DNA from 3 places in the Pseudomonas sp. DW-iso17 genome. Region 2 is predicted to be linked to each of the others. Evidence: riboswitches for the same ligand, from Rfam matches in the RefSeq annotation. Region 2 holds a riboswitch; each other region holds the start of a gene.

The links. A riboswitch is a leader RNA that binds a small molecule or an ion and turns the genes downstream of it on or off. The one in region 2 is predicted to bind cobalamin.
Positions count from the first base shown of each region.
Region 1: another riboswitch for cobalamin. It lies ahead of AC4PS6_RS02425 (ABC transporter substrate-binding protein); the one in region 2 lies ahead of cobW (cobalamin biosynthesis protein CobW).
Region 3: another riboswitch for cobalamin. It lies ahead of cobO (cob(I)yrinic acid a,c-diamide adenosyltransferase); the one in region 2 lies ahead of cobW (cobalamin biosynthesis protein CobW).

Region 1 is NZ_JBZXEA010000003.1:729-11,082, forward strand. It holds gene AC4PS6_RS02385 (hypothetical protein) at 1-962, shown strand, start outside; gene AC4PS6_RS02390 (hypothetical protein) at 1,119-1,631, shown strand; gene chrA (chromate efflux transporter) at 1,761-2,957, opposite strand; gene tspO (tryptophan-rich sensory protein TspO) at 3,122-3,562, shown strand; gene AC4PS6_RS02405 (alpha/beta hydrolase) at 3,562-4,491, shown strand; gene AC4PS6_RS02410 (GNAT family N-acetyltransferase) at 4,481-4,972, shown strand; gene AC4PS6_RS02415 (ABC transporter ATP-binding protein) at 5,125-5,889, opposite strand; gene AC4PS6_RS02420 (FecCD family ABC transporter permease) at 5,886-6,890, opposite strand; gene AC4PS6_RS02425 (ABC transporter substrate-binding protein) at 6,887-7,897, opposite strand; cobalamin riboswitch at 8,013-8,205, opposite strand; gene AC4PS6_RS02430 (DNA/RNA non-specific endonuclease) at 8,324-9,253, opposite strand; gene AC4PS6_RS02435 (M4 family metallopeptidase) at 9,390-10,354, shown strand, end outside.
Region 2 is NZ_JBZXEA010000032.1:155,160-165,513, reverse strand. It holds gene AC4PS6_RS18965 (NAD(+) kinase) at 1-630, opposite strand, end outside; gene AC4PS6_RS18960 (DUF1853 family protein) at 775-1,722, shown strand; gene AC4PS6_RS18955 (vWA domain-containing protein) at 1,837-2,439, opposite strand; gene AC4PS6_RS18950 (magnesium chelatase ATPase subunit I) at 2,493-3,497, opposite strand; gene cobN (cobaltochelatase subunit CobN) at 3,623-7,384, opposite strand; gene cobW (cobalamin biosynthesis protein CobW) at 7,387-8,448, opposite strand; cobalamin riboswitch at 8,542-8,741, opposite strand; gene AC4PS6_RS18935 (M10 family metallopeptidase C-terminal domain-containing protein) at 8,806-10,173, opposite strand.
Region 3 is NZ_JBZXEA010000041.1:100,938-111,291, forward strand. It holds gene cobD (threonine-phosphate decarboxylase CobD) at 1-211, opposite strand, end outside; gene cbiB (adenosylcobinamide-phosphate synthase CbiB) at 204-1,112, opposite strand; gene bluB (5,6-dimethylbenzimidazole synthase) at 1,109-1,759, opposite strand; gene AC4PS6_RS21415 (cobyrinic acid a,c-diamide synthase CobB) at 1,756-3,147, opposite strand; gene cobO (cob(I)yrinic acid a,c-diamide adenosyltransferase) at 3,144-3,755, opposite strand; cobalamin riboswitch at 3,835-4,081, opposite strand; gene AC4PS6_RS21425 (PQQ-dependent sugar dehydrogenase) at 4,181-5,494, shown strand; gene AC4PS6_RS21430 (C40 family peptidase) at 5,618-6,157, opposite strand; gene AC4PS6_RS21435 (C40 family peptidase) at 6,302-6,931, opposite strand; gene hda (DnaA regulatory inactivator Hda) at 7,141-7,845, opposite strand; gene AC4PS6_RS21445 (AI-2E family transporter) at 8,051-9,124, opposite strand; gene AC4PS6_RS21450 (DUF2066 domain-containing protein) at 9,180-10,220, opposite strand.

The DNA.
Region 1 (10,354 bases), on a different contig from region 2:
AGGCGTTCGCAGACGGTGCCAGCAATATCGTTAATGCGGCCTACCTTGCGACCCTCGATGCCATCAATGCCGATTCGCCCGGTAAGTTGCACAGCTATTCAAAGGACGAGATCAGAAAGTCCCAGGCGATTACCGAGAATATTGAAAAAGGCCTGATCCCCGACGAGGCCGTGTTGCCGTCGGCGGTCAAGGCGATCAGCGCTTATCCCTACAACGAGCGTATCTATCCGATCCTGCTACGAAAGTTTGGGGGTGATCAAGGGCGACTCGATGGTGTTGTGGAGTACTTCGGTATGGGCGGCCTGCTCAAGGAAAAGCAAGCTCTGATCCAGGAGCAATTGCGCCAGTGCGACCTCAGCACTGTGGAAAGTTTCAGCGCCAGTCGCCCGGACATCGAGCGCTATGCGCAATTTATCAATTATGAACGTTTCGATGAACACTGTGAGCGAGTGATCGAGAAAATCGTGGCGCGCGAGACGCAGGCAAGCGCGCTATCGGTTGTTACGCCTGTACTACCAGGCTCAGCGAAACGCGGCGGCTGCGGGTTGACCGTGGCGACTGCCGCCCAAGGTTTCAGGTCCAACGCCGATCACAAGTTCTATGTGGCGCCGGACTTGCCGACGAAGAAGGTCCTGACCTTCGAATCCAAGAACGCGTTGAACATTGCCAAGGACGAGGTGGTGTTCTTCTTCGACGAAACAGTGTTCGGCTCTGGCGACAAGGGCGTACTGGTTGATCTTGAGTACGTATACGTGCGCCTGCAATTCAAGGAGTCGCACCGCGTGGCACTTGCCGATATTGCCGACGTGACCATCAGCGGTCTAATGAATAAAAAGCTGACGATGGCCAAGCGTGACGGAACCAATGTGGATGTGGTGCTGACCCAAAGCAACAAAGGCGCGACCAGCCTAAGCGAAGCCATCCTCGGACTGGTGCGGTTGAGCAAGGCGGCGGTGAACTGATCTACCACGCCAATAATCTTTTGGGGCCTGGTTCTTTCCGACCTATGAGGTAGCGGCTGTGTGCCGCGCCTTACAAAATAGTTAATGGGTTCCACAAGGCGGCACCTTTAGGCGCACGCTGGGTGTTACCCCATTGGCAATACAAGGACGATGCACATGACCCTAGGCGATCTCGCTCAGATTCTGGAAGACCACTTCAGGCCCAAGGCCCGTGACATCACGCGCTTTGCAGGCACCGGCTACTCGTTTGAAGAGTGGTTCAACTGGGAACAATTCAGCGCGTTTACCGCTCTAGCGTTCGAGTGCAATCCCAAACCTGGCTACAGGACACACTTTACTGGCCACGCATCCGGCCAATTGGGTGACATCGCGATTTCGGCGAAGGATGGCACAACCTGGTTGGTGGAAACGTCGTTGGTGCATGCCTATACGCAAAACAAATGGAAAGCCAAAATCACAGAAGATCGGGCAAAACTCCAAGGCGCCGTTGCACAAGGGGTTCGCAAGGTTCAGCTAATGTTGTTGTGCAGTGATGTAGAAACAGACCTTCAGACCCAGTGGGCCTACTGGTTTGAGGATATGCCCTTTTGGGCCGCGCCAGACTCGAAAAAAGACTTTAGTGATGGTGAGCAGGGAGAAGTGTGCTTGTTACTTTGGGAGGTGGAGTAACGACAGCAGATGCCGTGCTCTTGGCATGACGGAACAGGTCGAACGCAATTGCCGCTCTCGTCATTCGGGCTTTCATTGAATCTCTGATGGGGGGCGGGTGTTAACGATCATCCTCCACACAGGCCTGCGCTAGCCCAGTAAGCCGCCCAGTGCGCCGCAACCTATCACCACCAGCCATGGCGGCAGCTTCCACACCATCAACGCGACCAGTGCGAGCAACGCCAACGCCACGTCATAGCCGTTGAAAACCGCACTGGTCCACACCGGCTGGTACAGCGCCGCCAACAACAGGCCAACCACCGCCGCGTTCACCCCGGCGAGCGCCGCCTGGGTACGCGGGCTTTTGCGCAGGTTGGCCCAGAAGGGCAAGGCGCCGAAGATCAGCAGGAACGACGGGGCGAAGATCGCCAGCAGCGCGATCACCCCGCCAGGCCAACCGCTCGGGGCGTGGGTCATGGAGGCGCCGAGGAAGGCGGCGAAGGTGAATAGTGGGCCGGGCACAGCTTGAGTGGCGCCGTAACCGGCGAGGAATACATCGTTGCTGACCCATTGGCTGGGCACCACTTCGGCTTGCAGCAATGGCAACACCACGTGGCCGCCGCCGAATACCAGCGCGCCGGTGCGGTAGAAGGCGTCCACCAGCGCCAGCGTGGGGTTGAGCGCCCATGCGGCGAGGAGTGGCAAGGCCACCAGCAACAGCAAAAACAGCATCAACCACAGGGCTCCGGTGCGGCGGCTGATGGCGATGGGCAGGGCGTCGGGCTCGGCACTGCTCTCGGGCTTGAACAACAGCAGGCCAGCCACGCCTGCAGCCACCATGACCCCGACCTGAGCCCAGGCGGAGGGTTGCAGCAGCACCACGCAGGCGGCGATCAACATCAACGCCACCCGTAAAACGCCTCGGCACAGGTTGCGTGCCATGCCCCACACGGCCTGGGCCACCACCGCCACGGCGACAACCTTGAGGCCGTGCAGCGCGCCATGGGGGAGGGCGCCGCCGTAGTGGGCCAGCCCCAGGGCAAACAGAATCAGGGCGATGGCCGACGGCAAGGTGAACCCGGCCCAGGCTGCCGCCGCGCCCCGGTAACCTGCTTGGGACAGGCCCAACGCGATACCGACCTGGCTGCTGGCCGGGCCTGGGAGGAACTGGCACAGGGCGACCAGTTCGGCATAGCTGCGCTCGCTGAGCCAGCGGCGGCGGGTGACGAACTCTTGGCGAAAATAGCCCAGGTGTGCAATCGGCCCGCCGAAAGAGGTGAGGCCCAGGCGCAGGAAGATCAGGAACACTGACCAGGGGCGGCTGCGGTGATCGGTAAGCTGGGGCAAGGGGATGTCTCGGGCAACGGTGCTGGATGTTGCCGACCATAACCAATTTTCATGACGCGTAGAAGCGCGGGTATTTTGCCGCCCCCATTGAATTTATCCGCGGTTGCTTGAGTCACTTAAAAGCAGTGTACTGTTTTCCATCCACTGGACCTCAAGGACCGATCATGACCTTTTTCATCTTCCTGCTTGCCTGCGCCGCCGCCGCCAGCACTGGCGTGATCTTCAAACCGGGCGCCTGGTACGAATCCCTGGTCAAGCCCAGTTTCACCCCACCCAATTGGCTGTTCCCAGTGGCCTGGACGATCATCTACCTGCTGCTGGCCTGGGCCGGTTACCGCTTGACCCTGATCCCCGGCAGCGAAATGGTGTTGGCCCTGTGGGCGGCGCAAATTGCGTTGAACACCCTGTGGACGCCGGTGTTCTTTGGTGCCCATCGGTTGTTCGCCGGGATGGTGATTATCGTGCTCTTGTGGCTGACCGTAGCGGCGATGGTGCTGCTGGCCGTGCGCCTGGATTTGATTACCGGCCTGATCCTGTTTCCGTATCTGGTGTGGCTGTGCGTGGCCGCGGCGTTGAACTTCTCGATCCTGCGTAATAACCGCTGATGGCCTACCAGCATTGGCCTGCCAGCGAGCCCGAACTGGCCCAGATGCGGCGCTTCAATCGCACACTGGCGTGGATGCCGCGCTTCAAGGTCCGCAACCGCGTGATGCCGCGTCTGATCCAGGCGCTGTTGCGTGCCAGCCAGACCTTCAAGAAGGCGCCCCTGGCGGAACGCAAAATGCTCGGGGCGATCCCCTTGCGCATCCTGCGCCCGGCAGGCCCGCCCAGAGGCGTAGTGCTGGACATCCATGGCGGTGGCTGGGTGATTGGCAATGCGCAAATGGATGACGACCTTAACCTCGGCATGGTGAATGCGTGCGACGTGGCCGTAGTGTCGGTGGATTATCGACTGGCGGTGGATACGCCAATTGAAGGGCTGTTGGATGACTGCCTGACGGCTGCGCGCTGGCTTTTGGCGGACTGCCCGGAGTTTGCCGGCCTGCCGGTGTTTTTTGTCGGTGAATCGGCCGGCGGGCACCTGGCGGCGGCCACTTTGTTGGCGCTCAAGCAATGGCCCGAGTTGCTCCAGCGGGTCAGCGGCGCGGTGTTGTATTACGGCGTCTACGATTTGACCGGCACCCCCAGTGTGCGCACGGCCGGGCCGGACACCTTGTTGCTGGACGGGCCGGGCATGGTCCAGGCGCTGCGCCTGCTGACGCCGGGGATCAGCGACGAGACGCGCCGTCAGCCACCGTTGTCGCCCTTGTATGGGGACTTTGAAGGGCTGCCGCCCGCGTTGATGTTTGTGGGTGAACTGGACCCGCTCAAGGATGACACTCTGCTGATTGCCGAGCGATGGCCAACGGTGGAGGCTCATTTGCTGCCAGAAGCGGCCCACGGGTTTATTCACTTTCCGGTGGCGATGGCCGATCGCGTGTTGGCTTACGCTCGCCAGTGGATAACGAGCCGCATCCTTGGCGATGAGCGTTAGTATCGAGGCGGTGCAGGCCGCTGACATTCCCCAGGTGCTGAGCTTCGCTTTGCTGGCGCGGGATGAACTGTTTCCCACGCTCAGTGCCACCGGCGTCCCCCACGATCTGGCGCAGTTTGAAGCGATCTACCTTGAGGGGGGCGGGCGGTTTTTGATTGCTCGTGCCGAAGGCCGGATCGTTGCCTCGGTGGCTTATCGGCCCTACGACGGCCGCTTCCCGCAGTTGAACTACCAGGGGCGCAAGACGGTGGAAGTGGTGCGCCTGTATGTGCTCCCGGCAGCGCGACGCTTGGGCCTGGCGGGCCGGTTATACCGCTCGCTGGAGGCGCTGGCGCGGGCCGATGGCGTAGAGATGATGTACTTGCATACCCATCCGTTTCTGCCCGGTGCGATTGATTTCTGGCGCAGGCAGGGGTTTGAGGTGGTGGATGTCGAGGCCGACCCGATATGGCAAACCACCCACATGCATCGGCCTCTGTAGGTGAAGTGTGGGAGGGGGCTTGCCCCCGATAGCGGTGGGCCAATCACCGATGTATTTGCTGACACTCCCTCATCGGGGGCAAGCCCCTCCCACATTTGGACCACAGTTGGCCGTCAGACCGTCACCAGAGCAAGCTGCCCCAACCTACGGATTCAGTTGGAGCGCAGGCGCAGGATTTGCGCGCCGTCGAACGGGTCCGTCAGGTAATGCCCCTGCACGCCGAAGGTCTCCTGCAAGCGCTGTGGCGTCAGCACTTGCAGCGGCGCGCCCAGCGCCACCAGTTGCCCGCGATCCAGCACGGCCAGGCGATCACAGGTCAACGCCTGGTTCAAATCATGCAGCGCAATCAAGGTGGTCACTGGCAAGCCTTGCACGCCTTTGAGGATCGCCAGTTGATGTTGGATATCCAGGTGATTGGTCGGCTCATCCAGCAATAAAATCTGCGGGCGTTGCGCCAGGGCGCGGGCGATGTGCACGCGCTGGCGTTCGCCCCCCGAGAGGCTGCGCCAGGCGCGTTGGCTCAGGTGGGTGGCGTCTACGTCATGCAGGGCCTGGTGCACGATGGCGTCGTCCTCGCGTGACCACGGGCTCAACGCCGACAGCCATGGCGTGCGGCCCAGGGCCACGGCATCGAACACGCGGATCGCGTCGTCGGTGTCGGCCTGTTGCTCCACAACCGCCAATTGCTGCGCGATGGTGCGGCGCGACAACTCACCGAGCCGCTTGCCACCCAGGCGAACTTCGCCGCTGGCCGGCACACGCAAGCCGGCCAGCAATTTGAGCAGGGTGGATTTGCCTGAACCATTGGGCCCGACGATACCGAGGGTTTCACCCAACTGCACGTCCAGGTCAATGTCACGCAGCAACTGCGCGTCACGCACTTTGAAGCCCAGGCCGCGGCAACTGAGCACGCTCATCGCGCATTCCTCCGGCCAATCAGGATCAGCGCAAACACCGGCGCGCCTACCAATGCGGTCACCACCCCCACCGGAATCACCTGGCCCTTGATCAAGGTGCGCGACAGCACGTCTGCAGCGATCAGAAACAGCGCGCCCCCCAAGGCGCTGGCCGGCAGCAAGCGCGAATGCCCGGTGCCAAGCAACAGGCGCACGGCATGGGGAATCACCAAGCCGACAAACCCGATGGAGCCGACGATGGACACCATCACCGCCGTCACCAGCGCGGCGCAGGCCACCAGCACAAATTGCACGCGGCGCACCGGGATGCCGAGGGAGGCCGCCGAGTCGCTGCCGAAGGTGAACGCATCCAGTGCACGCCGGTGCCACAGGCACACCACGAGCCCCACGACCGCCACCGGCACCGCCAACCACACCGACGGCCAGCGTACGCCGCTGAGGTTGCCCAGCAACCAGAACATAATGCCGCGGGCTTGTTCGGAACTGGCCGACTTGGTGATCAGGAAGGCGGTCAGGGCATTGAACAACTGTGAACCGGCGATGCCCGCGAGGATGATCTGCCCGGTACCGCTGGACGATCCGCTGGCCCGCGCCAGCAGCGTCACCAGCGCAAAGGCCGCCATCGCCCCCACAAACGCGCCCGCCGACAACGACACCAGGCCACCGCCCACGCCGATCAAGGCCACGAGCACCGCGCCGGTTGACGCGCCGGCGCTGATGCCCAGCAGGTACGGGTCGGCCAGCGGGTTACGCAGCAGCGATTGCAGGATCACCCCGCACGTTGCCAACCCTGCGCCGCAAGCTGCGGCCACCAATGCACGGGTGAGGCGGTAGTTCCACACCACGCCTTCGTCGATGGGGTCCAGTACGTAGCCGGCGCCCCAGAGTTTATTGGCGAGCACCTGCAGCACCACCTGCGGTTCGATAGCGGTTTCACCGATGGCGACGCCAGCGAGCAGGGCGAGCAGCAGCAACGCCAGGGCGAGTAGGGTGCGCATCATTGGCCCAGGTGGTAGCCGTCAATGGCGGCCGCCAGTTGTTCAAGGCCCTCGAAGGTGCGCAGGCTCGCCTGCAAGGCCAGAGCGTCGAGGATGATGATGCGGTTGTTCTTCACCGCGTCCATGTTGCGGGTCACGGGGTCGCTGCGCAGGAAGGCGAGTTTCTTTTCATGGTCGTCGGCCGGGTAGCGACGGCGGTCCATGCGTGCGATCACCAGGAAGGTGGGATTGGCCTTGGCGATGGTTTCCCAGCCGACGGCGGGCCACTCCTCATCGGACTGCACCACGTTACGCAGGCCAAGGGTTTGCAGCATGAATTGCGGCACGCCTTTGTGGCCGGCTACGTAAGGGTCGCTGGCCATTTCGGCGCTGGAGAACCACACCAGTGCACTGGCTTGCTGCAAGCCCTTGCCTTGGGCCGTGGCGACGGATTTGGCCAGGCGCGCCTTGAGTTCGTCGGTCAGTTGTTGGCCGCGATCCTGCACGTCGAAAATCTGCGCCAGTTGCTGGAGGCTCTGGTAGATCGTCTCGATGCGAAAGGGCTCCAATCGCGTGCCATCGGCGCCCACCAGGTTGTCCTTGCCTTCGCAGTCGGACGGCAACAGGTAGGTGGGGATCTTCAGTTCATGAAACTGCTCACGGGTGCCGACCACGCCTTGGGGGCCCACCACCCATTCCAGCTCGGCGGCCACCAGTTGCGGGCGCTTGGCGAGTACGGCTTCAAAGCTGGGCTCGTTGTTGGCCAGGCGCTCGATGTGATCGTCCTGGGCCTTGTACTGCGCCGCCACGTTGTTGAACCACAGCGAAGTGCCGACCACCTTGTCGCCCACGCCCAGGGCGTAGAGCATCTCGGTGGCGGCCTGGCCGATGGTGACGCTGCGGGCGGGGGCGTGCTGGAAGGTCAGGGTGCTGCCGCAGTTTTGCAGGGTCAGCGGGTACTGAGTGGGCGCGGCTTGCGCCAGGGCACACACACTCAAACCTGCGATCAGGGCGGTAACGCGTGGCAGCATGAGGCGATCTCCTTGTGAACCGTAGGTGCAGCAGGGGAGGTACGGCTCGGAAATACGCCCATGGGCGCTGCTGATACGCAGGGCCAGGATGTCCTTCCCGGACACCCCGCCGGTTAGTGAATTAGCTGGGCCGGCAGGTCTCCTGACTGATGCGTCGTCGCCATGCCCCGCCTTCCCGGACGTGGTCCAGTGGCATTCAAGGGCAGGCTCGGCATCTACAGTTGCGGGGGCAGTTTCGGTTCACGCCGCGTGCGGCGTTTCGAATTCCCTGTTAGTCCCATACGGGAACCGGCGGCCGTATGGTAAGCGATCATCCCTGTAGGAGCGAGCTTGCTCGCGAAGGTCGTCAACGATAACGCTGGGCACCTGATGCCCCGCGGCGCTTTCCTGTTCTTCGCGAGCAAGCTCGCTGCTACAAAAGAAGCGTCAGAGCCGAATATCCTGGGGGCCGCGGATCAGCGCTTCGATCCGGGTGCCTGTGGCGCGCTCTTCGTTGCTGAAGCCGTCGTAGTCGGCCAGGTTGGCGAAGCGGATGCCGGTCAATTGTTCGATCGCAATCACACTGCGCTGGTAGGTTCGCAGCGGGCCGAATACCAGGTCGAGTTGGCCCAGCTCGCGGCTTTGGTCGATCATGTAGGCGCTGGCGGACGGCTTGCCCTCGTCGCTGAGGTAGGCCACCACTTTCCAGAACGCCTTGGGGATTTTCACGCCACGGTAAAGTCGGTCGTCATCGGCGAACACTGGTCCGGTAAATACCGTGGCCCGGGCTTTCCAGCGCTGGGTGTTGTCGAGGATGTAGTCTTCCAGTTCCAGCCAGGTCTTCTGGTTGAAGCCGCTCATTTGAGGGGAGCAGTTGGTGAAGTGAAAGGTGTCGAAGTTGGCGGTGGTCGCCTCGTCGCCCCAATTGGGATCCTGGCGCCGTACCAAGTGTCCGCGGTCCAGGCCATTGCCGGCATAGAGCTCTTCACCTACCTGCGCCTCCAGGGGTAGGCGACCATCGTAGGCCCAGGTGTCGTTGCTGCGGGTGATGTCTACATGCTTGGCGCCGTCGATATTCACCCCCACGTAGAGCGCCAGTCGTCGAGAGCGCGACAGGGTGATGGAGAAATGCGTGTAGTCCAGACGCTTGGGTTGCACGTCGCCCGCCAGTGGCTGGTCAACCGTGGGCCATGGCATCACGAAGTCGCTGAGGAAGTCGTCGGCATAGCCAGCGCGGTTTTTGAGGTCCTTGGCCGCGGTGACGCGCGGCGTCGCGGCTTTGGCTTCCAGCAGGGTGGGGTTGGCCGCGACCAATGGGCGCAGGTCGGCGAGCCTTGGGCGGTGGGAAAGGTCGATGTTGGCTGTGCGGGCGGGCATGGGCATGTTCCTTATGGGCCTCGGATAAACACCACTGAAACACAAACTCATGACAATTTGGCCCAGGGGGCGAACACAGGGCTATCCTGAAAACCGTTACCCGGACGTTCACCACACGCCAAAAAGGAGCCAGCTCATGTGTGTTCGCCAACCGCGCAACCCGATTTTTTGCCTGATCCCGCCGTACATGCTCGACCAGATCGCACGCCACGGCGACAAAGCCCAACGGGAAGTCGCATTACGCACGCGCGCCAAAGACAGCACGTTCCGCTCGTTGCGTATGGTCGCGGTACCCGCCAAGGGCCCGGCCCGCATGGCACTGGCCGTGGGCGCCGAGAAGCAACGCTCGATCTACAGTGCCGAAAACACCGACAGCCTGCCCGGCAAGCTGATTCGCGGCGAAGGGCAGCCCGCCAGTGGCGATGCCGCGGTGGACGAAGCCTATGACGGCCTGGGCGCAACCTTCGACTTTTTCGACCAGGTCTTCGACCGCAACTCCATCGACGATGCGGGCATGGCGCTGGACGCCACGGTGCACTTCGGCCAGGACTATAACAATGCGTTCTGGAATTCGACCCAGATGGTGTTCGGCGATGGCGACCAGCAGCTGTTCAACCGCTTCACCGTGGCACTCGACGTCATTGGCCATGAGTTGGCCCATGGCGTGACCGAGGATGAAGCCAAGCTGATGTATTTTAATCAATCCGGTGCGCTGAACGAGTCGCTGTCGGATGTGTTTGGTTCGCTGATCAAGCAGTACGCGCTGAAGCAAAAGGCCGAGGACGCCGACTGGTTGATCGGCAAGGGGCTGTTTACCAAAAAGATCAAGGGCACCGCTCTGCGTTCGATGAAAGCGCCGGGCACCGCGTTTGATGACAAGCTGCTGGGCAAAGACCCGCAGCCTGGGCACATGGATGATTTTGTGCACACTTACGACGACAATGGTGGCGTGCATATCAATTCTGGCATTCCCAACCACGCGTTCTATCAGGTGGCCACCCGGATTGGCGGGTTCGCCTGGGAGCGTGCCGGGCGTATCTGGTATGACGCACTGCGCGATTCGCGGTTGCGGCCCAATTCCGGGTTTTTGCGTTTTGCACG
Region 2 (10,354 bases):
CATCGGCACGATCACAATGGCATCGAGCTTGGGGTGCATGATCGGGCCGCCGGCCGACAGCGCGTAGGCGGTGGAACCTGTGGGTGTGGCGACGATCAGGCCGTCGGCCTTCTGGCTGCAGACGAACTGGCCATCGATGTACAGCTCGAACTCGATCATGCGCGTGGATTTGCCGGGGTGCAGCACCACGTCGTTAAGGGCATCGCCCTGGCCGATCGCCTCGCCATGGCGGCGCACTTCGGCCTGCAGCAGGAAGCGGTTCTCCACCAGGTAATGGCCGTCGAGCACCTTGGCCACTTCGACTTCCAGCTCATCGGGGCGGATGTCGGTGAGGAAGCCCAGGCTGCCGCGGTTGATCCCCAGCACCGGCACGTTATGGCGCGCCAGCGCCCGGGCAGCGCCGAGCAGGCTGCCATCGCCACCGACCACGATGACCATGTCGCACACCTCGCCGAGCATCTTGCGCGACGAGGTTTGCAGGCCATGGCCAGGGAGGATTTCAGCGATGGTGTCTTCGAGGATCACATGCAGGTGGCGCTCGAGCAGAAACTTCTTCAGCCGGCGGACGGTGTCCAACACCTGGGTACTGCCCAGGCGACCGATAATGCCGATATTGCGAAATTGCTCCATGGGGCTCCTGCGGGATCTGGGGTGAGGCAAAAAGAGCGATTATGGGCGAAAGGCCGCCTCAGGCAAAATCCTTTGTCGCCGCCACGCCTTGATGACAATGGTTCTCAGGCACCTTCTGCGCGCTGAAAAGGCTATGCTCGGACCATGACGCCATTCCCCGACTTGCACACCCTGCCCCGCCAACTGCGCCACCCCGAGGTGCGCGACCTGGCGTGGGTGATGCTCGCACCACCGATGCTGGCGCAGACGCCTTGGCCGCAGCGCCATCCGCTGGCGGGCAGTGACTGGGTGCAAGCCCCTCACCAACTCGAAGCCTGGCTGCGCCAGCTGGACCAGGACAGCAGCGCGTTGCAGCAGTGGTTGAGCCTGGCACGTACCCGGCGCCTGGGCCTGTACTACGAGCGCTTGTGGCAATTTGCGGTGCAGCATGCGCCGGGCGTGGAGTTGCTGGCCGCCAACCTGCCGATCCGCCGTGCCGGGCACACGCTGGGCGAGTTGGACATGCTGCTGCGCGACCGCGATGGGGTGCACCACCTGGAACTGGCGATCAAACTCTACCTGGGCCCGCAGGACGGCAACGGCCAGGACGCTACGCAATGGCTGGGGCCTGGCTGCCATGATCGGCTGGACCGCAAGCTGGCACACCTGGCCGAGCATCAATTGCCAATCTCTGCGCGGGCAGAAAGCCGCGAGGCCTTGGCGGCGCTGGATATCCAAGCGTTCGATGCGCATTTGTGGCTCGGCGGCTATCTGCTTTACCCCTGGCCCGGCGCGGCGCTCTCCCCCCTCGGCGCTCACCCGCAGCACCTGCGTGGGCGCTGGTTGCATCAGCGCGACTGGACAGACTTTGTCAGCACCCGCCCAGAGGGCCGTTGGCAACCCCTGCCCCGCCATGCCTGGCTGGCGCCCGCGTATTACCCGGCCGATGAAGTGTGGAGTGAAGTGCAGATGAAAGGCTGGCTGGCAGACCTGGACCCGATGGCCCCGGCGCAGTTGCTGGTGCGCATGGTGCCGAACGGTGAGGCGTGGGAAGAAGCAGAGCGGTTGTTTCTGGTGGCCGATCTTTGGCCGAATGTACCGGGGACAGGCTGATAGGTGTGCGGTGTAATTGAGGGCCTCATCGCAGGCAAGCCAGCTCCCACATGGAACCGGCGGCGCCGCCACAATGTGGGAGCTGGCTTGCCTGCGATGGCGATAGCCCAGGCGCTACAACTTATCGATGTGCTGATACTCCAACTGCAATCCGACCGCCAATTCCTCAGCACGCCCCAACCTGATAGGCCCACGTTCGATGTCAATCAGCATGCCTGGACACTCCAACCGCGGCAGCGCGCCCGTCGCCTTGAGCCGCCCATCGGTCACCACCAGCAGCTTCTGTTGCTCGGCCCGATAGCGCTTGCGCCGTGCCGCCAACCAATGCCCCGCCTCCGTCAGCGCAGCCAGCAACGGCGTCCCGCCGCCTGCTCCCAACTGCCCCAACCAATCGGCCAAGCCTTTCGCCGCCTTCAAGCCTTGCACCTGCCACTTCGGCGATTGCCCGCTGGCCGTCAATAACGCCATGCGCGCCCGTTGCCGATAAGCATCGTCAAACAGCTGAGCCAACAACCCCTTGGCATCGGTCAACGCCCGATGGCGCCGCGTGGACGCCGAGGCATCGACAATCACCAACCACAGTTCAGGAGCCGACCGGCTACGCAGGTGGAACAGCAGGTCCTCACGGCATTGCGGCCGCCCACCCAGCAACGTGCCCGGCCAATTGATCGCCCCGCGCTGTGCGCTGCGGGCCTTGCCCTGCCGGCCAGTGTTCAATCGCCCCGCCTGGGGCCGGGCATCCGCCCCCGTGTCAGCTCGGGGGCGGATGCCTAGGGCTTTTTTGGCCAGGTGGGTACATCGCGGCGGGTGCCCGTGGGCAAGGCGGGTGCGGGCATATCGCCCCACTGGCCTTGGCCGGGCGAGGGGTCAGAGGGTGACGATGACGGCCCGTCATTCGGCGGGGGCGGCGCGCCTGCAGGCGCTTGCTGCTGACGTCGATGGCGCAAGGCGAACTCCGCCACCGCGTCGATATCGTCCTGCTCGATAGCGACGGCGCCACGCCACGCCGCATGGGCACGGGCGCCACGCAACCAGACCAGGTCGGCACGCAGGCCGTCGACCCCTGCGGCAAAGCAGCGCTCGGTGATGTGGGCCAACGCCTGGTCATCCAGGGCGATACTGTCTAGCCGTGCCCGCGCCAGGGTGCAGCGTTCGCGCAAGGCAGCTTGCGCTGGCGCCCACTGCGCGCAGAACGCCGCCGGGTCAGTGTCGAAATCCAGGCGACGCCGAATGATCTGCCCGCGCTCGGCGGGCAAGGTTTGCCCGCTCAAGGCCACGTTGAAGCCGAAGCGGTCGAGCAACTGCGGGCGCAGCTCGCCCTCCTCCGGGTTCATGGTGCCAATCAGTACAAAGCGCGCCGCATGGCGATGGGAAATCCCGTCGCGTTCGATCAGGTTGGTGCCGCTGGCGGCTACGTCCAGCAGCAGGTCCACCAAGTGGTCGGCCAGCAGGTTGACTTCATCCACGTACAACACCCCGCCGTCGGCCTTGGCCAACACGCCGGGGGAGAATTGCGCGCGGCCTTCGCCCAGCGCGGCATCCAGGTCCAGGGTGCCGACCAGGCGCTCTTCGGTTGCGCCCAGGGGCAAAGTGACAAACTGCCCGCTGGCCAGCAGGTCCGCCAACCCACGGGCCAGGGTCGACTTGGCCATACCCCGTGGCCCTTCGATCAGCACGCCGCCGATCTTCGGGTCGATGGCCGCCAGGCACAGCGCGAGCTTCAAGTCATCGGCGCCGACCACGGCGGACAGCGGGAAATGGGGAGTATCAGTCATAGTCAACTCTTAATAGCTCGTTCCAACGCTCCCGCGTGGGAACGCTTCGCTGGACGCTCGGCGTCCGTTCTTGTGACGCAGAGCGTCACGGGCTGCATTCCCACGCGGAGCGTGGGAACGATCACTCAGCTGTCTTCTTCTATGTCCAGCAACAGGTTTTCCAAGGCTTCGCGGTACGCCCCCGGTGCCTGCCACAAGCCACGTTGCTGGGCTTCGAGCATGCGCTCGGTCATGTCGCGCAGGGCATCTGGGTTGTGCTGTTGCACAAAGGCACGGGTATCAGGGTCCAGCAGGTAGGCATCGGCGAGCAAGGCGTATTGGTGATCGTCAATCAGCGCGGTGGTAGCGTCGAAGGCGAACAGGTTGTCCACGGTCGCGGCCATTTCAAACGCGCCTTTATAGCCATGGCGCTTCACGCCTTCGATCCACTTGGGGTTGGCCGCACGGGAACGGATCACCCGGTTGAGCTCTTCTTTCAAGGTGCGGATTTTCGGCACGTCCGGCTGGCTGTGGTCGCCATGGTAGCTGGCGGCCTTTTCGCCGCTCAGGGTTTCCACGGCGGCCAGCATGCCGCCCTGGAATTGGTAGTAGTCGTTGGAGTCGAGCAAGTCGTGCTCGCGATTGTCCTGGTTCTGCAACACCGCCTGCACCTGGCTCAACCGCTGGGCAAATTGCTCGCGAGCCGCAGTGCCTTCGTCAGCCCCCCCGTAAGCGTAGCCACCCCAGTTCAGGTAGACCTCGGCCAAGTCCTCGCGGCTCTGCCACAAGCGCCCGTCAATCGCGCCCTGCACGCCCGCGCCATAGGCACCCGGTTTGGCGCCGAAAATGCGCCAGCCGGCCTGCTTGGCCGCGGCACCTTCATCCAGGCCCGCCTCAAGCAATGCTTGGCGTTCACTGCGCACTTTGGCGGCCAGCGGGTTCATGTCGTCGGGTTCATCCAGGGCCGCCACCGCCTGCACCGCCGCATCGAACAGGCGGATCAGGTTGGCAAACGCATCGCGGAAGAACCCGGACACGCGCAGGGTCACGTCCACGCGCGGACGGTCCAATAAGCTGATCGGCAGGATCTCGAAATCGTCCACCCGCTGGCTGCCGGTGGCCCATACCGGGCGCACGCCCATCAGCGCCATGGCTTGGGCGATATCGTCCCCGCCAGTGCGCATGGTGGCAGTGCCCCATACCGACAGGCCGAGCTGACGCAGGTGGTCACCGTGGTCTTGCAGGTGCCGCTCAAGAATCAGGTTGGCCGACTGGAATCCGAGACGCCAGGCCGTGGTGGTTGGCAGGTTGCGTACGTCCACGGTAAAGAAGTTACGCCCCGTAGGCAGCACATCCAGCCGACCGCGACTCGGCGCACCGCTGGGCCCCGCCGGGACAAAACGCCCACTCAAGGCATCGAGCAAGCCACGCATCTCTGCGGGGCCGCAGGCATCCAGGCGTGGCGCGACGACGATGCGCAGGCCTTCGATCACCGCCTTCACCTCCTGCCAGCCGGGCTCTTCCAACTGTTCGATGGGGCCTTCCAGTGCCTGCTCGATCAAGCGCGCCGCGTACAACTCCAGACGTTCACGGGTATCCCCGGCCGTACGCCACAGCTGATCGTCAATCTTCTGCAACACCAACGGGCGCCGCCCCGTCCAGGGCTCGGCCAGTGCGCAATCGAGCGGATCAAACCCCAGGTCGAATGCCTTGGCCAACACTCGCAGCAGGCTCGACTGCGGGCCCCGGCCATCGCCACGGGGAATGCGCAACAGCGCCAGCAAGGTGTCGATACGCAAGCGGCCCTCGGGCGACTCGCCAAAGATATGCAGGCCATCGCGGATCTGCGATTCCTTCAAGTCGCACAGGTAGGTATCCAGGCGCGGCAGCCACACCGCCGCGTCCGCCTCACTGCCCAGTTCAAGCTCCTGGTCGATACGGGTTTCGCGCACCAGTTTGAGGATGTCTTTTTGCAGCTCCAGCGCACGGCGCGGGTCGAGCAATTGCGCCTCGTAATATTCGTCGGCCAATAACTCAAGGTCACGCAGCGGGCCGTAGGTTTCGGCGCGGGTCAGCGGTGGCATCAGATGGTCGATGATCACCGCCTGGGTGCGCCGCTTGGCCTGGGCGCCCTCACCCGGGTCGTTGACGATAAACGGGTAGATATTCGGCAGCGGCCCCAGCAATGCATCCGGCCAGCAGTGCTCCGACAGGCCCACGCCTTTGCCGGGCAGCCACTCCAGGTTGCCGTGCTTGCCCACATGGATCACGCCGTGGGCGCCGTAGGTATGGCGTAGCCAGAAATAGAACGCCAGGTAGCCATGGGGCGGCACCAGGTCCGGGTCGTGGTACACCGCGCTGGCATCTACCTGGTAACCCCGGGCCGGCTGGATGCCGACAAAGGTCAGGCCCAGGCGCAGGCCGGCGACCATCAAGCGGCCATCGCGGCACATCGGATCGTTTTGCGGCGCGCCCCAACGCTCCAGCACGGCCTGGCGATTGGAGGCCGGCAAACGATCAAACATCGCCTGGTATTCCACAAGGCCCAGGCTTTGATGGCAGGGCCGCAGGTCGAGGCTGTCGAGGTCGTTGGTGACGCCGCCGAGCAGTTCCTGGATCAGCGCGGTGCCACTGTCGGGCAACACATCCGCCACCGGGTAGCCTTCGGCTTGCAAGGCGCGCAGGATATTCAGGGCTGCCGCCGGGGTGTCCAGGCCCACGCCGTTACCGATGCGACCGTCGCGGGTCGGGTAGTTGGCGAGGATCAGCGCAATCCGTTTCTGGGCATTGGGCACCCGCGCCAACTCGACCCAACGGCGTGCCAGCTCAGCGACAAAATCCATGCGCTCGGGCGCTGCGCGGTAGCACACCACATCCGACTGGCTGCGCTCGCTGCGCCAGGCCAGGTCCTTGAAACTGATGGGCCGGCTGATGATGCGCCCGTCCAGCTCCGGCAAAGCGATATGCATCGCCAGGTCACGGGGCCCCAGGCCTTGTTCGCTGGCCTGCCAGCCGGGTTGGTTGTCCTGGGCGCAGATCGCCTGGATTACCGGGATATTGCGGCGAAACGGGCGCAGGTGCGGCGCTTCCGGGCTGGACTGGGCAAAGCCGGTGGTGTTCAGGATCACCGAGGCTTGCACATCGTCCAGCAGGTCCTCAACCACCGTGAGGCAGCCGGGCTCTTTCAGACTGGCCACCGCAATCGGCAACGGGTTGAGGCCCGCCGCTTGCAAGCGCTGACAGAACACATCAATAAAGCCGGTATTGGCCGCCTGCAAATGCGAGCGGTAGAACAGCACCGCAGCCACGGGCCAATCAGCGTGCCAATCGGCCTGCCAGTCATTGAGGCGGGCATTGGCGTTGCGCGGGTGATAGATCGCCGTGCGCGGCAGCGCTTGCGGCTCGGCCCAGGCATAGTCGCGTCCCAGGTGGGCACTGGCCAGGCAATGGTAAAAATCCAGGGCATTGCCCAGGCCACCTTGGCGCAGGAAGTGCCACAGGCGCTCGCGGTGTTCGGCCGCAACGGTGCTCAGGCTGCTGAGTTCCGGGTCTGGGCGGTCGTCACCCGGCACCAGGATCAGGGTGACGCCGCGTTCGGCCAACTCCACCAGGCGCTCGATGCCGTAGCGCCAATACCCGATGCCGCCGTGCAATGACAGCAGGATGACCTTGGCGTGGCGCAATACCTCGTCGACGTACAGGTCGACCGAGGCATGGTTCTGCACCTGCATCGGGTTGGCCAGGCGCAGGCTGGGGTAATCCTCGGGCAATTGCTGGGCGGCTTCGGCGAGCAGCGCCAGGCTGGAATCGCCGCTGCACAGGATCACCAGTTCAGCGGGGGTCTGGCCAAGGTCGGCAATATTGTCGTCCGCGACGAAACCACCGGGTTGGGTCCTGAGCAGGTGCATGGTTAAACGCTGAGGGCAGCGCGCAATTGCGCTTCGAGGCCGGCGGCGTCCAGTTCCTGGCCGATCAGCACCAGGCGCGTGGTGCGTGCTTCGTCAGCGCCCCAGGCACGGTCGAAGTGCTTGTCAAAGCGCGTGCCCACGCCCTGGATCAGCAGGCGCATCGGTTTGTTGGGGATCGCGGCGAACCCTTTCACCCGCAGGATGCCGTGCTGCACCACCAATTGGGTCAGGGCGTCGAGCAGCAGCGCCTCATCGGCTTGGGGCAAGTCGATGGAGATGGAGTCGAAGGCATCGTGATCGTGGTCGTCTTCACCTTCGTGGTGATGGTCGTGATGGCTGTGACGCCCGTCGATATGTTCCTCGGAACCGGCGCCCAGGCCGATCAGCACGTCCAGAGGCAGGCGACCGCTGCTGGCTTCGATGATCTTCACCGCGGCCGGCAGTTCTTCGGCGACCTCCAGGCGCACGCGGGCCAGGTCTTCGGCGCTGATCAAGTCGCTTTTGTTGAGGATCACCAGGTCGGCGCTGGCCAGTTGGTCGGCGAACAGCTCATGCAACGGCGACTCGTGGTCCAGGTTCGGGTCAAGTTTGCGCTGGGCGTCGACCTGGTCCGGGAAGGCGGCAAAGGTACCGGCGGCCACGGCCGGGCTGTCGACCACGGTGATCACCGCGTCAACGGTGCAGGCGCTGCGGATTTCCGGCCACTGGAAGGCTTGCACCAACGGCTTGGGCAGGGCCAGGCCCGAGGTTTCGATGAGGATATGGTCCAGGTCACCGCGACGGGCGACCAATTCGCGCATCACCGGAAAGAACTCTTCCTGCACCGTGCAGCACAGGCAACCGTTGGCCAGTTCGTAGACGCGGCCATTGGCTTCTTCTTCGGTGCAACCGATAGAACACTGCTTGAGGATTTCACCGTCGATGCCCAGCTCGCCGAACTCGTTGACGATCACCGCAATGCGACGGCCCTGGGCGTTGTCGAGCATATGGCGCAGCAACGTGGTTTTGCCCGAGCCAAGGAAGCCGGTAACGATGGTGACGGGAAGTTTGGCCAGTGTTTTCATCGGATGCCCTTTGGGGCGGGCATACGGGACGACAGGCCCTGCGGCGGCGCGCAGCAGCGGATTTCGTCACCGGATCACCCCGCCCGGTTGAATTGGAAAATCAGTGGCGAGGCAGGTCTCCTGGCTTGGGGTGTGCAGGTCTTGCGACCAACGCTGACTGCGCCTTCCCGCCCTATCGGCAGTGGCGTGGCAGTCAACTGAACCCTTCACAGTTGCGGGGGCAGCCGCGGCTTGAACCGCGTTCCCTTCTTAGCTTCGGCCTGGGCCGAAGAACCTCGAGGGTGCAAGGCTACGCAGTGCACGGCAGGCGGTCAATGCTCAAGCACCTACCGGCAAGTCGGTCCAGGCAGCGGCCAACTAGGCGTAGCGCTGCCTGCCAGGATTGGCGGTGATGATGTCGGGCACATTGATCGGGCCGTAAGCCTTGAGGAAAAAATCAAATCGGCCATTCCCTGTGAGGTCGATGGCCAGCCTAGACAGGTTAGTCGTACGGTTGTAATCCAGAATCGCTTCACCTGGTTTGCCCGTCAGCCGCCTGACGAACCTCAGGGCATCAACCCCCGCGTTGCCCAGCAGGTTCGACAGATCGATTCTGTCCACACCCGTGACAAAATCCATAATCTGATCGGGATATTCCGGCGTGGAGTCGCTGGCATTGTCGTAAGCGAAGGTGTCAGCGCCCCCCGCACCTCGGAGTCGATCCGCACCCGCCCCACCTTTAAGCACGTTGTTTGCTTGGTTACCAATGATCGAGTCATGCCCGGAGCCGCCGATTGCATTCTCCAGCGTAACCCCCTTGGCAATGGAAACATTCCCCACCAGGCCGCCAACATCCGAAAAGGACTCCGCCCGCAAATTGATAGTCTGGTTTTGGTGATACTTGGAAAAGTCCAACGTATCGACACCACCACCGTCCCATACACAAAACAAGGCCGTATCGTGACGCGAGTTCAACTCCAGATAGTCTCGTCCCGCATTGGAGTTGAAGCCATAGGTGGTATCTGAATTGCGCGTCGTGTTATTGGCACCATAAACCCGCTGCGCAGCGGCGATATCATCCATCATCGGCGCCGACGGTAACTTTCCATTGAAGTGTTTACCCGCTTCAGGTGCATCGAAGTAGCTCATCACGCTGTAAGCCCGCGTATCCTGAGCATATAAGGCGTGATCGCGGTAATTGGGATTACCAAAATTATAGGTGCCTGGGTGTAACAGGCCCAGGTTGTGCCCAATTTCATGGGTCAGGGTCATTCGCCCATGGTTGTGCAAGGCTGGATTAGTATTGGTGCCAAATCGGGGATTGATCAGCACTTTACCTTCCTGGCCCGGATACTGGCCGAAGGCGACCTCGTAGTCCGTGCTATTGGAGAACGCTAGAAGCCCCTCGGGGCGACGACTGCCTTCCTGGAATGAAACATTCGCGACATCCTCCCACGATTGCATCGAGCGCCGGGCCTGCTCTTTCTGGGTCGCATTGAACGCCGTGTGCCCTCTTGCGTGCTTGTTGAATGAATAGGAGATCTGCGTGATGCCGTCGCGATTGGCGTCAAACCAACGATGGCCGGTTCGAGTGATTTGACGCGCGGCCTGATCAACCGTGAAAGAGGGTTTATCAACGTTCGATTCAGAGGGGTCGTTGGGCCTGAGGGTCGCATCGGCCACCGCTGATTGCTGATCGCCAGCAAGCGGCGCATGAAAACTTTGCAGCGTATTGGAAAGTCGCATAAAGCCCACCGTTAATTTCAATGTTGCGCGGGGAGATAAACCGGGTTTCCTTCTGAGTTATCGAAAAAAGCGCAGGCGTTCCCAAACACTTCATACATCGCGTGTCTGCCTATTGCGTCTGCAAATACTTCATCGCCGTGTACTTCGTAGGTGTCCTCATCCAATTGACGCTGACCTGCAC
Region 3 (10,354 bases), on a different contig from region 2:
GCACCGGCAGCAATGGGCCGGCGCCGTAGTACTCGCTGGCAGCCTTCTCCAAGCCGTCATCGGTTTCCGGCAAGCGCGCCCAGGCACGCAAGGGAATCTCGGGAATCGGCCACGGCCAGGGCGCCAGGCCGCTGGACAGGTCGAGCCAATCCGCTTCGGCAATGCCGTACTCAATCGCGGCCTTACGCAGCCGACCACCATGTTCAAGCATAGATTTGCGCCCCCACGCACAGGACCAGCAGCCACAGCCATACGCCGCGCTGCACCAGTTGCCAGCCGCGATCAATGGAATCGGCGTCGGCCGGCGGGCCTTCGCCCAATGGCGGGCGCTGATGCACCTCGCCGTGATAAATCGCCGCGCCGCCGAGCTCCACACCCAAGGCACCGGCCCCTGCCGCCATCACCGGGCCGGCGTTGGGGCTGTCCCAAGTCGGGCCCTGAGTGCGCCAGCATTTGAGCGCCAGGCGGGTTTTACCCAATAACGCGTAGGTTAAAGCCACCAAGCGCGCAGGAATATAGTTGAGCACATCATCGATCCTGGCGGCTGCCCAACCGAAGCGCTCAAAGCGCTCATTGCGATAGCCCCACATGGCGTCCAGGGTGTTGCTCAGACGATAGAGCACCACGCCCGGCACACCGGCCACCACAAACCAGAACAACGCGGCGAATACCGCATCGCTGCCGTTCTCCAGCACCGATTCGGTGGCTGCGCGGGCCACTTCAGTACGGTCCAGTTCACTGGTCTGACGGCTGACTAGGTAACTCACACGTGTACGCGCCTCGTCCAGGTCATCACGGCGCAGGGCCTGGGCCACTGGTATCACGTGCTCGCCCAGGCTGCGCATGCCCAGGGCGCAGTACAACGCCAGGATCTCCAGCAGCCAGCCGATATAAGGCGCCCACGACAACGCCGTGGCCAGCAGGGTCAGCGGCACCACCGCAATAAACCACGCGGTCACACCATGGCTGCGCCAGCCACGCCCGCCAGTATTGAAACGTTGCTCGATGCGCCCGGCGAAATTGCCAAACGCCACCAGCGGATGCCAGCGCCTGGGCTCACCGAGCAGCGCATCCAGCGCCACCGCAGCCACACACAGCAAGGCCACACTCATTGACTCACTCCCCACGTGTTTTCATACAGCATGTCACTCAGCGGTCGCGGATCGGCCCAGCCTTCAAGCTGCAACATCGGTGCCGGGTAAAACTCGGCCACCGGCCCCAGGCACAACACTGCAAGGGGTTTTGCGCCGGGTGGCAAACCCAGCAACTCGGCCAGGGCCTGGGGGTCGAACAGCGAAACCCAGCCCATGCCCAACCCTTCCACGCGCGCCGCCAGCCACAGGTTCTGGATGGCGCAGGAGAGCGAGGCCATGTCCATTTCCGGCAGGGTGCGGCGCCCGAAGATGTGGCGCTCGCGATCGTCCATCAAGGCAGCGACCAATACCTCCGCACAATCGTTGATGCCTTCGACCTTGAGCTTCATGAACGCATCGGAGCGCTCGCCCAATGCTTCGGCGGTGCGTACGCGCTCTTCTTCTACCAACTGTTGAATCTGGCTGCGCAACGAGCGATCGCTGATGCGGATAAAACGCCACGGCTGCATCAGGCCGACGCTGGGCGCCTGGTGCGCAGCGTGGAGCAGGCGCTGCAGCAGTTCAGGCGCGACGCTGCCACCGCGGAAGTGGCGCATGTCGCGGCGTTCGGCGATGGCGCGGTAGACGGCTTCGCGGTCGGCTTGGGGGAATGCGTTGTCAGTCATGGCCTCTTCGCGAGCAAGCCCGCTCCCACATTGGATTGGTTTGCAACTGGGTCAACTGTGGGAGCTGGCTTGCCTGCGATAGCGGTCTCAAGGTCGGGCGCAAACAACGCGGCCACCGCGCCAGGATTCGACGGAAAATAAAAGTGCACATAGGAGGCGGTCAAACGACCCTGTCGGTAAACCGCTTCGGCACCGCGCCCGCCGTTAGGGCTCAGGCCACGGGCAATCGGCGCCCATTCGGTACTGGTCAGGGAATGGTGATAGGTATGCCCACGCAAGGTCCCCTCCGGCAGCTCGACGCTTTGCAGCGCCAGGGCCGCGAGTTTCTTCTGCATCACCGCATCGCCTTGCAACAAGCCAACCAGTTCGGCGCGCTCACCCTCCACATTGGTCAACGAGTCGAGCAGATAGAGCATGCCACCGCATTCGGCGAGCAGCGGTTTGCCAGCGGCGTGATGAGCACGAATGGCGTCCAGCATCGAGGTATTGGCCGACAATGCCTGGTGGTGCAGTTCCGGATACCCGCCGGGCAAATAGAGGCTGTCCGCTTCAGGCAATTGGCGATCATGGATCGGTGAGAAGAACTTCAGCTCCGCGCCCATTGCCCGCAACAGATCCAGGCTGGCGCCGTAAGTAAAAGCAAAGGCTTCGTCACGGGCCACGGCAATCCGCACACCGGCCAGCAAGGGTTCGGTTTCGATCACGTGCGGCGCGGCAAAGGTCACCGGCGGCGGCAGGGCCACTTCGCAACTGCTGCCCAACGCCTGGGCGGCGGCATCCAGGCGTATATCAAGGTCATTCAGTTCGCTGGCTTGCACCAGGCCCAGGTGGCGGCTGGGCAGTTCGATGCCGGTCTCGCGGGACAATGCACCGTACCAACGCAAGCCCTCAGTGAGGCTGCCTTCAAGCAATTGCGCATGGCGCAGGGTGCCGACGCGATTGGCCAGCACGCCGGCGAATGGCAGGTCGGGCTGATAGCGCGCCAGCCCCAGGGCCAGGGCGCCGAACGTCTGGGCCATAGCCGTGCCATCGATCACGCCCAGCACCGGTACACCGAAGTGCCGCGCCAAGTCAGCGCTGGAAGGCGTGCCGTCGAACAGGCCCATCACGCCTTCGATGAGGATCAGGTCGGCCTCCCCCGCGGCCTCCCAGAGCAGGCGGCGGCTTTCCTGCTCGCCCACCATCCACATGTCCAACTGGTACACCGGCGCGCCACTGGCACGCTCGTGGATCATCGGGTCGAGAAAGTCCGGCCCGCATTTGAACACGCGCACCTTGCGCCCCAGGTTGCGGTGCAAACGCGCCAACGCGGCGGTGACCGTGGTTTTGCCCTGGCCGGACGCCGGAGCGGCGATCAGTACGGCCGGGCAATGACGGGGCTGATTCAAAGTTCGACGCCTTTCTGTGCCTTGATACCGGCCTGGAACGCGTGCTTGAGCATGCCCATTTCGGTGACGGTGTCGCCCATTTCGATCAGCTCAGGCTTGGCGCCACGGCCGGTGACCACCACATGCTGCATGGGCGGGCGGGCTTGCAGGTCGCTGAGTACCTGGTCCAGGTCAAGATAACCGTGCTTGAGGGCGATGTTCAGTTCATCCAGCACCACCAAGCCGATGGAAGGGTCATTCAACATGGCCCGGGACACTGCCCAAGCCGCTTCGGCAGCGGCGATATCGCGCTGGCGATCCTGGGTTTCCCAGGTGAAACCTTCGCCCATCACGTGAAAGCGCACCTGCTCGGGGAAGCGGCGAAAAAACAATTCTTCGCCGGTGCTGTTACGCCCCTTGATGAACTGCACCACACCGCACTGCATGCCATGGCCCATGGCCCGGGCCAACATGCCGAACGCCGAACTGCTCTTGCCTTTGCCGTTGCCGGTCAGCACCAGCAGCAGGCCGCACTCGTTGGGGGAATTGGCGATGCGCTCGTCAATCACGGCTTTTTTGCGCAGCATGCGCGCCAGGTGGCGTTCGTCGCGATCGTGGGAATCAGTCATGGCAGCTCTCCGTTGGGGCTGGACAAAAACGGCGGGCAGGAAAAAGAAACAACAGACAGCCAAGCATCGCCCACCGTGATGCTGTTGGATGATTCAGGCCGGTCTCCGGGCTCATGAGTGGCGCTTTTGATAGCAAGCAGCCGAGGGCGCGCCTTCCCATATCGCACGCGACACAGTGGCAAACAGCACCGTCTTGACTCATTTACCGTTGCGGGGGCAGCGCCGGAATCGCGGCAGCACTGTGTACAAGTGCGCTCACTCACCGGCTTCCCTGTTTCACTCTGTCGACGCGCGCGCCACAGAGCACCTGGAACAAGCCGCGAAGGTTAGTGGGTTGGGGGTGGAGCGTCAATTAAAGCTGGCCTTGTACTTGAACCATCCGCCGTTCGTGCTTCTCTACCCCTACAGGTATCAAGGAGAAAACCATGCCTAAAACCCGACTTGCCCTACTGATCATGTTCGCCGGTAGCCTCGCTGCGTGCGGCGAAAGCTCGACCCTGCAGGTCGCCGACGGCACCGGGCCCTCGCCCCGGCTGCCGGAGCCGAACAAGACGTTGATCCCCACCGTCAATATCGCCCCGGCCATCGGCTGGCCCGAAGGCGCCAAGCCAATCGCGGCCGCAGGCACCCAAGTGGCCGCATTCGCCGAAGGCCTGGACCACCCGCGCTGGCTCTACGTGCTGCCCAACGGCGACGTGCTGGTGGCCGAGACCAATGCACCGCCCAAGCCGGACGATGCCAAAGGCGTGCGCGGCTGGGTGATGGAAAAAGTCATGGACCGCGCTGGCGCCGGCGTGCCGAGCCCGAACCGTATTACCTTGCTGCGCGATGCCGACCATGACGGTGTGGCAGAAACTCGCACGGTGTTCCTGGAGAACCTCAATTCGCCGTTTGGCATGACCTTGGTGGGCAACGACCTGTATGTGGCCGATTCGGATAAGTTGCTGCGCTTCCCCTATCAGCCGGGTGAAACCGCAATCACCTCCCCAGGCACCAAGGTGGTGGATTTACCCGGTGGCCCCTTGAACCACCACTGGACCAAAAATGTGGTGGCCAGCCAGGACGGCAGCAAGCTGTACGTGAGCGTCGGCTCCAACAGCAACGTCGGCGAAAACGGCCTGGAAGCCGAACAGGGCCGCGCCGCCATTTGGGAAGTCGACCGCGCCAGCGGCCAACACCGCATTTTTGCCTCCGGCCTGCGCAACCCCAACGGCATGGCCTGGGAACCCCAGAGCGGCAAGCTGTGGACGGCAGTCAACGAGCGCGATGAAATCGGCAGTGACCTGGTGCCGGATTACATCACCTCGGTCAAGGATGGCGGCTTCTACGGCTGGCCTTTCAGTTATTACGGCCAGCATGTAGATGTGCGTGTGACCCCGCAGAACCTGGACATGGTCGCCAAGGCCATCGCTCCCGACTATGCGGTAGGCCCCCATACTGCCTCGCTGGGGTTGACCTTCGCCGAGGGCAGCAAACTGCCGGCCCCCTTCAGTAATGGCGCATTTATCGGCCAGCATGGTTCCTGGAACCGCAAGCCGCACAGTGGCTATAAGGTGATTTTCGTCCCCTTCGAAGGGGGCCAGCCGAAAGGGCAACCGGTGGATGTGCTGACGGGGTTTCTTGATAGCGATGAGAAAGCCATGGGCCGGCCGGGCGGCGTGGTGATAGATCAGCAGGGTGATTTGCTGGTGGCCGATGATGTGGGCAATAAGGTTTGGCGGGTGTCGGCTGTTAAGTAAATAACCACATACCCATGTGGGAGCGGGCTTGCCCGCGATTACGGTGGCCCAGCCAACTAAGCCGTTGACTGACACACTGCATTCGCGGGCAAGCCCGCTCCCATATTTTGGAGTTTTATTGATTCAGGGGTTACGCGCCAGATTCCCTGGCAACACGCGCTTGGCACTCAGGTAGGCATTCTGCCAATACGCTTTGGATAGCGTATCCAGCTTCACCGTACCGCCGGTCTGCGGTGCATGCACGAAGCGCCCTTCGCCCACATAGATGCCCGCATGGCTGACCCGCGAACCGCCACCGGTGGCGAAGAACAGCAGATCGCCGGTTTGCAGGTTTTGTTCGCTGACGTCCTGGGCACGCATCACGATCAATTCACGGGTGGTGCGCGGCAATGAGATGCCGGCAGCGTCGCGAAATACAAAGCCGATCAAGCCACTGCAATCGAACCCCGAGTCCGGTGTGTTGCCGCCCCAGCGATATGGCGTGCCGACCAGGCCCAGCGCACGAAAGAGCACGTCTTCGGCAGCAGGCGAGAAATTTTGGGTGGCATAGTTGAACACCGGCTTAGGCTTGACCGCGACGGGCGCGGGCGGCGGTGTACGACTGGCGCAGGCGCTGAGCAGCGCGGCGCAAACAATAAGCATCAGGCGGGCCGAGGTCGACATGTGCAGAACAATCCTGGTCTGGATGCGGCTTTCGCTGCCGAACGTTGAAAACCAGAACGCGCAAGCAAAGCTCGCGCGAACGGATGACAACAATGTCCAGGGATTCTAGCGCTTACACGTCAAACTTCAAGTATCACTTTAACTTTACTTACTAGCGGTAACCGTAGTCGGAGCCATGGCGAGTGCACGTTTGGCTTCGATGAAGGTTTTGCTCCAGTAGCTGTCACCGAGGTTATCGACCCGAACACCACCACTGCGGCGGCTGCTGGAGTGAATAAACTGGTTATCGCCCAGGTAGATACCGGCGTGGCTGACACGACCGCGACCACTGGTACTAAAGAAAAGCAGATCACCGGGCTTGAGGTTGTTTCGCGCGACCAACGGTGCATTCACGTTGATCATCTCGCGCGTAGAGCGCGGCAGATTCATGCCAGCTTCTTCACGAAACAGGTAGCCAATGAACCCACTGCAATCAAAACCGGCTTCCGAGGTGCCGCCGAAACGGTAACGGGTACCGATCAAGGACATGCCGCGCTCAAGGATGCTGTCGGCCAGAAGAGGCAGTTGGTAAGGCTTGCTGTCAGAGAACTCGGCGAGTTCTTTTTCGGTTGCCACCTCTTCTTCATAAACAGAAGCAGACTGTGCAGCAACGAACTTTGCCTGATTTTGAACCTGTGGTTTTTGCTGTTCTGCCACCTGCTGAGGGTGGGAGGCGCAACCAAACAACAGGGTAACGAGTGCGAGAGGCACGAGGGGTGCGAAGCGATTTAGCATGGGCACGACCGTGGCTGATGTGTAAAGAAGCCGAGACTATGCCCTCTATCACATCGATTTGCAAATTCAATCGCGATCTATGTGACTTATCGTTTCGACTATGCCATCTAAGCCGTGATTCCATTTCTCGCTTGAGTTGCGTAGCCCTTCGGGCTCAAACGCAGGTTTTCTGACGCCTTGAAAATGCCGTTACACGGAAAATCAAGACCTTACCAGCCCAAGGTTTCTTTCAGGAAAGGGATCGTCAATTTTCTTTGTGCCTGCAAGGAAGCCTGGTCGAGTTGCTCAAGCAAATCGAACAGCGCGCTCATGCTGCGGGTGCCACGGGTGAGGATAAAGTGCCCGACTTCGTCGGTCAGGTGCAGGCCACGACGGGAAGCGCGCAGTTGCAGCGCACGCAGCTTGTCCTCATCGGATAATGGGCGCATCTGGAAGATCAACGCCAGGGTCAGGCGCGACTTGAGGTCAGCCAGCTTCACCGGCAGTTCACGCGGTGAGGTGGACGCGGCGATCAGCAAACGCCGGCCGCTGTCGCGCAGGCGGTTGAACAGATGAAACAGCGCCTCTTCCCACTCCGGCTTGCCGGCCACTGCCTGCAGGTCGTCGAGACACACCAGTTCATATTGCTCAAGGTTATCGAAGATGCCGATCCCGCGGTCCATCAATTCGGCCAAGGGCAGGTAGACCGCCGGCTCGCCCGTCTGCTCGAAACGCAGGCATGCGGCCTGCAGCAGGTGGGTACGCCCCACGCCATGCTTGCCCCACAGATAGATCAGGCTTTCAGTCCACCCGGCGTCGGCTTCGCAAAGCCGCTCCACATAGCCGAGTGCAGCGGCATTGGCGCCTGGGTAGTAATTGATAAAGGTAGCGTCATCACGCAGACGCACACCTAGGGGCAGCTGAATCGGTTTCATGCTGACTGAACGGCTCCCATCGAACCGTTAGTGGCCTCTATGTAAAGTTTGCAAAGTTTATACCCGTGGCGCCGGGCGCACAATGCAGCAGACCACAAGCAAAATCAAAGGTTTGCGTTAACCCGGGGGTTTTACGCAGTTTATTTGACGCACCCCGGCGCCAGAAACAACAAACCCGGCCAGGGCCGGGTTTGTGACACCGCGATTACAACTCGGGCTCATCCACCCCGGTATACACGTCCGAATCCTTGTACAGGTCGTGCACATGGCGCACCAACACCATGATCACCGCCGCCACCGGCAGCGCCAACAGGATGCCGGTAAAGCCGAACAGCTCGCCACCCGCCAAAATCGCAAAGATCACTGCCACCGGGTGCAGGCCGATCCGATCGCCCACCAGCAGTGGCGTCAGCACCATGCCTTCCAAGGCCTGGCCCACCATGAACACTGCGACAATCCCCAGCATCGGGTACAGGTCGCCGCCGAACTGGAACAGCCCGGCCACCAGCGCCGCACCGATGCCGATCACAAAGCCCATGTACGGCACGATGGCAGCCAGGCCCGCGATCAAGCCGATCAACAGCCCCAGCTCCAGGCCGATCGCCATCAGGCCAGCAGCGTAAATCACCCCCAGGGCCAGCATCACCAGCAACTGGCCACGCACGAACGCACCCAATACCTCATGACACTCCGCTGCCAGGGAAACAACACGCTCTTCGCGGTCACGAGGCAGCAGACTGCGGATCTTGGCCATCATGATGTCCCAGTCTCGCAGCAGGTAGAACGCCACCACCGGGATCAGCACCAGGTTGGTCAACCAGCCGATCAGCGCCAGGCTCGACGCAGTCGCCTGGCTGAGCACCACCGTGACGATATCGGTGGTCTTGTCCATATGCTCGCTGATAGCTGCCTTGACCTTGTCGAACTTCCAGAAGCCATCGGCCAGCCCGAACTTGGACTGGGCCCACGGCATTGCCGTGTGCTGCAACCAGTCGAGCATCTGCGGCGCCAGCTCATAGAGGCGAAACAGCTGCTTGGCCAACATCGGCACCAATATCAACACCAGCGCCGTGATGATCAACGTGAACAGCGCAAACACCGTGATCACGCCCCAGGTGCGCGACATGCCGACTTTTTCCAGGCGATCCACTACGGGATCGAACAGATAGGCGAGCAGTAGCGCCACCAGGAACGGCGTCAGGATCGAATGCAGCAAGAACACAAAACCGCACAGCAGGACAATCCCGCCAAGCCACACCCAACGACGCGTATCCGCCATAAACCACTCCATCTGTTTTTTACGCCCTTCTTCTATATAGAAGGAGGAACACTATTTACCAACGAAAACGCAATTGCGCCTGGGGCTCAGGTGCAACAGCCGGTTGCGTGCCATCGATCACGGCTGGCTGGGCCGGGGCTTCGCCAGCAGGAATTTCCTGCAGCTTGGCCAGGCTCAATTGGGTGCGCAGTTGTTCGGCGCTGCCATTGACGCGATACACAATCCGGTTGCCATCCACCCACTGCGGCTGGCCGCCAAAGGGCTCCAGCAAACGACCCAGGGCGGCGTAGCGCTCCAGGTTCATGCCTTGCACTTCAAGCAGTTGCTCACTGCTCACCCCTGGCTTGACCGCAAAGCGCGGCGCCAGCTTTTGGCTGACCGCCAGCAATACCGCGTCGGCAAGCGCGGCAGTGTCAGCGCCTTGAGCGGTACCCTCCTCAGCCTTGTCGCCCAGCCACAAGCGCCATTTTGCCTGCCACTGACTACCCTCCTGACGCGCATGCACTGCCAGCAACGCATCGGCACCGTAACGCTCGGAGGCTGCGCGCAAAGGCGTGGCGTCCGGGCTTTCAAGATTCGGCGCGGTGGCGACTACCTGTTCATCCAGGTCTCCCAGCGGCAAGCGCAGCGGCAGACCCCTGTGTTGCGCGGCTCGGCGCAGGGCCTGGGCAACGGCCTGGCCATCGCCGACCAGGCTGCTGCCTTCAGTTGAATCGTTCAGCCACCAACCCAGGATCGACGGCCGGTTGCTGCCCCAGATCGACAGGCCCGCATCCCGCAAGGCGCGATCGGTGCTGACCGGGTCGAAGTCCACTTGCAGGCTTTCCGGCGGGCCGGCGTCGTAGCCGTACTGGCTGATGATTTGTTGCGGGTCTTTGCGGATCGCTGCCAGGCCAGGGCCATCGGCGGCCTTGGCGTCGCCGGTCAGGCGGATCACGAGGGTCTGCACGGCACGCTGGGTGGCCTGGTCGCGCTCTTGGGGCGACTGGCTGCTGACCGGTTCAAGTACTTGATAGAGGCCATTGAGGGTTTCGGCATGACTCGCCAGGCTGACCAACGACAAGCAGCCTACAAAGAAGAATTTACACAGACGCATGGAAGATTCCCGAACGACAAATTTAGCGGTTGGAACAGACCGCGTGATCTCGGTTTGGCAAGGCTGTGACACAGCGACCGGTAAAACATTCACAAGGTCCCGGTAAGTTTTCATACTGTCATAACGCTAGCGAG